Linked DNA regions of Magnetococcus marinus MC-1. The protein of the gene in region 1 interacts with the protein of each later gene in a pairwise test. Links are inferred from orthologs where the notes say so. Each region holds a gene or a part of one and is shown in the gene's direction. Other genes may lie near its edges.

Evidence for each region. Proteins that work in one complex are often made in the same cells at the same time.
Region 2: the proteins of ftsA (region 1) and MMC1_RS07215 interact in binary tests that used the Escherichia coli proteins (3 or more experiments, as listed by UniProt). The link is inferred for Magnetococcus marinus MC-1 from one-to-one orthologs.

Annotation. Positions count from the first base shown.
Region 1 is NC_008576.1:924,441-927,261, reverse strand. What follows is about bases 40-2,821. They hold ftsA (cell division protein FtsA), read left to right. Parts: upstream 40-702; coding sequence 703-1,941; downstream 1,942-2,821. Other genes in these bases: ftsZ (cell division protein FtsZ), read left to right, coding at 2,017-2,821; MMC1_RS03830 (cell division protein FtsQ/DivIB), read left to right, coding at 40-599. Outside these bases: more of MMC1_RS03830, read left to right, coding at 1-39. UniProt on the Escherichia coli protein: Essential cell division protein that assists in the assembly of the Z ring. May serve as the principal membrane anchor for the Z ring.
Region 2 is NC_008576.1:1,714,810-1,717,696, forward strand. The notes cover bases 10-2,857. They hold MMC1_RS07215 (rod shape-determining protein), read left to right. Parts: upstream 10-840; coding sequence 841-1,875; downstream 1,876-2,857. Other genes in these bases: glnD ([protein-PII] uridylyltransferase), read right to left, coding at 10-569; mreC (rod shape-determining protein MreC), read left to right, coding at 1,892-2,815; mreD (rod shape-determining protein MreD), read left to right, coding at 2,812-2,857. Outside these bases: more of glnD, read right to left, coding at 1-9; more of mreD, read left to right, coding at 2,858-2,887. UniProt on the Escherichia coli protein: Forms membrane-associated dynamic filaments that are essential for cell shape determination. Acts by regulating cell wall synthesis and cell elongation, and thus cell shape.

The DNA of each region.
Region 1 (2,821 bases):
TAAAAGATGTTCGTGTCCTGGGCAATAAGTTCACGGATGTGGGTAAGTTAAGAAAAGATTTAGGTTTAGACCAAGCGGTCAACCTGCTGACACTTAGCCCCCAGCACCTTCGAGCCCGGCTGCTTACTTACCCTTGGGTACGTGAAGCACGGGTAGAACGTATCTTTCCGGGCATGCTGGTGATTGAGCTGGAAGAGAAGACCCCGTTGTGCATGACCAAGGTAGGCGAGCATCTCTACTTGGTGGATCGACGGGGAGAGCGCATCAAACCCTTGGAGGCGGGTGACCCCATGCCGCTGCCGGTGGTGTCGGTTGATTATGCGCCGGAGTCTGAAAAGCCGCTGTTGATTCGCTGGTTAATTGACCGGATGCAGCGTAACGAGTGGCTCTATAATCGTCTCTCTGAAGCGGTTGGCTTGCCCGGTGGGCGTTGGGTGCTCTATACCCGTAAAGGGGTAAAGCTGTTACACTCGGCGCGGATGGAAGAAGAGCTGGGCAGATTGGCGATTTTACAAGAGCGCTACAGCATCTTAAACCGCAGCATTCGCCAGATTGATCTACGGGTCAGTGGGCAGGTGGTGGTAAAACCCCAAACCTAACGGTTGGGACGGCCTATATTGAGCCTTTGTGCCGCTGGTAAAGAAGTGTTTATACGGCGGTTTTTATAAAAAGCAAACAACGGTAGAACCGGGCTAAGGGATTATGGCCAAGCACGACCAAAATCTAATTATCGGACTGGATATCGGTACCACCAAGATCTGTTGCATCGTTGCGGACGTGCAGCCGGATGGGCGCTTGGATATTATCGGTCTGGGTACGCATCCATCACGGGGACTGCGCAAAGGGGTGGTGATTGATATTGACTCCACCGTTGAGAGCATTCGCATGGCGGTGGAAGAGGCGGAGATGATGGCCGGGGTCGAGATCCGCATGGTGTATGCGGGGATTGCCGGAGCGCACATCGCCAGCAATAACTCCGAAGGGGTGGTTGCAACCAAGGATAACGAGGTGCATGCCTCGGATATTCAACGGGTGTTGGATGCAGCCCGGGCGCAATCTATCCCCATGGACCGTGAAATTTTGCATGTTATCCCCCAGGAGTTTGTACTGGATGCCCAAGAGGGCATTAAAGACCCCTTGGGCATGGCGGGTGTTCGTTTAGAGGCTCGCGTACATTTGGTGACGGGGGCGGTGGCATCGGCGCAGAATATTGTCAAGTGCGCCAACCGCTGCGGCTTGGATGTTGGGGATATTATTCTTGAGCAACTGGCCTCGGCAGAGGCCTGCTTGACCGAGGATGAAAAAGAGCTTGGTTGCTGTCTGTTGGATATTGGTGGTGGTACAACAGACATTGCCATCTATGCAGAAGGTCATATCAAACATACCGCTGTGCTGGCTATTGGCGGCGACCATATGACCAATGACATTGCGGTGGGGCTACGCACCCCCACCCGTGAGGCGGAGCAGCTCAAACGTAAATTTGGCTGTGCCCTTTCGGCGTTGGTGGGTCCAGATGAGACCATCGAGGTTCCCAGCATCGGCGAACGCCCCCCACGCTCACTGGGTCGACACATCTTGGCAGAGATTATCGAACCCCGCGTTGAAGAGCTGTTTACCCTGGTTCAGCGTGAGATTGTACGCTCCGGATTTGATGAGCAGATTGCCGCAGGCATTGTGTTGACCGGCGGCGCGGCCAATACTGAAGGTATCGTGGATCTGGCCGAGGAGATTTTTAACAAACCGGTTCGGCGCGGCTTGCCCCAAGGGGTTGGTGGCTTGACCGATGTGATCGCTAACGCCAGCTATGCCACCGCGACGGGTTTGGTACTCTATGCCAATCGCTATGGACAAGAATCAACCATGCGTTACAACCAGGATGATGTCGGTGGCAGCCGCTCCATGGTTTCGCGCATGCGCTCCTGGTTTGGTGACATTTTTTAATGCACCGACTTAAACAATAACCATAACAAAACCCAAAATAGACGCGGATAAACGCGCAATACCAAGGGGGTATAAATGACCATCGAGTTCGCACACACAGATGACCTAGAGGCCCGCATCAAAGTAATTGGTGTCGGCGGTGGCGGCGGTAACGCTGTCAACAACATGATTCAGTCCCACCTAGAAGGGGTTGAATTCATTGTTGCCAACACAGACGCACAAGCCCTTACGAAAAGTTTGGCCCCAACCCGTATTCAAATTGGTGAAGATATTACCCGTGGTCTGGGCGCTGGTGCCAAACCCGAAGTGGGTAAAAACGCCGCCATGGAGACCGAAGCACGCCTACGTCAAGCCATTGAAGGGGCAGACATGGTGTTTATTACGGCGGGCATGGGGGGTGGTACGGGTACCGGTGCAGCGCCGATTATTGCACGCATCTCCAAAGAGCTGGGTATTTTAACCGTTGCGGTGGTGACCAAGCCCTTTCATTTCGAGGGCAAGCGCCGCATGCGTCAGGCCGAAGAGGGTCTGGAAGAGCTGCGTGATCATGTGGATACGGTGATTACCATCCCCAATCAAAAGCTTATGGCTGCGGTTGGCAAAAACACCACCATTTTGGACGCTTTCCGCAAGGCTGACGATGTTTTACAACAGGCTGTGCGTGGTATTACCGATCTGATTACCCATCCTGGCCACATCAATGTTGACTTTGCCGATGTATGCACCGTTATGGAAGAGATGGGGCAAGCGATGATGGGGGCCGCTGAAGCCTCTGGCGAAGGGCGTGCCATGACCGCCATCAACAACGCCATCTCCAGCCCGCTGTTGGATGATGCCTCGATCCACGGTGCCCGTGGTGTGCTGGTCAACATTACCGGCG
Region 2 (2,887 bases), 790 kb from region 1 along the record:
AGAAAACGCGACTCCAGCATGCTGGTGCGATTTTCAATCTCTTCATTGGCTTGGGCCATGCATTCATCTAGGGTGCGCACCGCCTGCCCGACATCCAAGCCTAGGTCCCATAGAAAATAGAGGACCTTTTCAATCTTGTCGGTGATCTCGCTAGGGGCAGCGTCGGGTATGATAAAGAGCAGGTCGATGTCGGAATACGGGGCTAACTCACCACGGCCATAACCGCCGGTAGCCACCATGGCATAGCGCTCATCCGGGTGCTCATCCAGCGTGGCGGCCCCCTCTTCGACCGCTTGGTGGGCAATGCCGTGTACCAGGGCATGCAGCCGATTGAGCAGCAGGTCCATGACGAAGGTGTGGCCTTTGACAATACGCCGACCCGTTGCGCCGCACTCATGTTCAATACGCAGTGCCTCGCGGCCCATTTGTAGCGCATTTTTAAAGATGTTAACCAACTCTTGTCGGCCTTTGCTCTCGAAGGGGCTGGGGCCGTGGCGGCGCACCGCATCGGTAATGGCCTCATCGAGTTCCGAAATGTTGATCAGAGGGCGTTTCGCATCTTGATGCATAATAGAGCCATTAAGGAAGGTAATGCGCAAGGCGACCATAAAGGGTGCTTGAAGCGCTGGTGGGTAAGGTGTACATTCCTAGAGTTTATGTCTAAATGCGCGCGCCGCCAAGGAAGCACCGTTTTTAGACCGCTTTTCGTTGTGTTTTTTTGGGATCTCCCGGTTCGGCTACGCCCACCGGGGGGTGATTCGGTACGGTTAACTGCGGCGATATGGGCTGCGTGGCCGTTTTAGAGATGGTTTGACCCCCGTTTCCTGAGGTTTCAAGGTAATGTTGAGTAAACTGTTGGGGCTTTTTTCCACTGATATGGCCATCGACCTGGGTACCGCGAACACGCTGGTCTATGTGCGCGGCAAGGGTATTGTACTATCAGAACCTTCCGTGGTGGCGATTCATGAAAGCCCCCGCCATGGACGTAAAGTATTAGCGGTTGGTAATGAAGCCAAGCGTATGCTGGGCCGCACCCCCGGTAATATTGTCGCAACCCGCCCCATGCGGGATGGTGTGATTGCGGATTTTACCGTAACCGAAGCGATGCTCAAACATTTTATACGGCGGGTACATAAACGCCGCTTTTTCCACTCCCCCCGGATTATTGTTTGCGTGCCCAATGGGGCTACCCCGGTGGAACGTAAGGCGATCCGGGATTCTGCCGAGACCGCCGGTGCCCGTGAGGTGTTTTTGATTGAAGAGCCCATGGCGGCGGCCATCGGGGCCGGGCTACCGGTTACCGATGCTTCGGGCTCTATGGTGGTGGATATTGGAGGGGGAACCAGTGAGGTAGCCATCATTTCGCTGGCGGGTATCGTGTTTTCCCGTTCCATCCGTGTGGGTGGGGATAAGATGGATGAGGCCATCATGGCCCATGTGCGCCGCAAATACTCTCTGCTGATTGGCGAGAGCACCGCCGAGATGATCAAAATCAAGGTCGGTTCCGCTTACCCCCTGGAGGAGCGTATTGAGGTTGAAGTTAAAGGGCGTGACCTGATTAATGGGGTGCCAAAACACCAAATGATCTCTGACCCGGAGATTCTGGAGGCATTGCAAGAGCCCATTAACGCCATTACCGAAGGGGTGCGTACCGCCCTGGAGTGCTGCCCGCCGGAGCTGGCTGCCGACATTGTGGATCGGGGTATCGTCTTAACGGGTGGTGGCGGCCTGCTGCGTGGTCTGGATCGTCTTATCTCCGAAGAGACCGGCTTGCCGGTGATTGTGGCGGAAGATCCCCTCTCGTGCGTGGTTATGGGGTCCGGTAAGGCTCTGGAGGAGCTGGACGCCATGTCCGATATTCTCACCGACCAGTAGTTTAGGCTAGGCTACGATGCTGCCCTTGTGGAGCTTAATACGTCTACACCGACAAAGACTAACGGCCGCAACCTTTTTGTTGCTGGCCGTTTTTCTATTGTTTGTCTTGCGTGCTGATTCGCCAGGGGTGTTGGCGTTTAAGGGGGTGCTGGCCAACCTGTTGGGTGGGATGCAACGGTTGGTGCTCTCCCCGGTGGAGGCAACCCGTGCCGCTGGCCAACGGCTGCAAGAGTTGGGGCACCTGGATGAAGAAAACCTACGCCTCAAACGGCTGCTGGCCAATGTGGGACCTATGCAGTTGCAACTGGACGAGGCGCTTAAAGAGAATCGTCGCCTGCGTCAGATTTTACGTATGTCGGTGGATCCTCACTACACCTACACGGTGGCGCGGGTGGTGGGTGACAGCTCGTCGGCTTTTTCACGGGTATTGTTGGTCAATGCCGGTGCTCAGGAGAAGGTGCGACCCGACACCCCGGCGGTTAGCCCGGCCGGTGTGGTGGGGCGGGTGGTGGCGGTGGGTACCCGTCGCAGCACGGTGCTAACCCTGCATGACATCAACTCGCGGGTGCCGGTGCAGGTGCAGCGTTCGCGCTTGCGTGCCATGGTGGCTGGGACCAACAGCAGTACTCTGGAGCTACGTTTTGTGGTCAAGGGGGGGGATATTTTGGTGGGGGATCTGCTCATTACCTCGGGTACCGGTGGGGTTTTTCCCAAAGGGGTTGGGGTTGCTCGGGTGACCTCGCTTAATCCCAATGCGGATGGGTTGTTTATGCAGGCTACCGCCCGGGCATTGGTGGATCTTGACCGCTTGGAGGAGTTGCGTCTCATGCTGCCGGTGGTGGATGCCGAACCCCTTAGTGAGGGTGAGGAGGCCACCATTACGGATCGCACCGATTTGCGCCCCTTGGGATTGCTGCCCGAGGGGACAAACACACCATGACGCTAGCAGGGAGCCTGCTGGCACCTTGGTTGCCGCTGTTAAGTCTCATGCTGGCGGTGGCGGTGCAGGAGG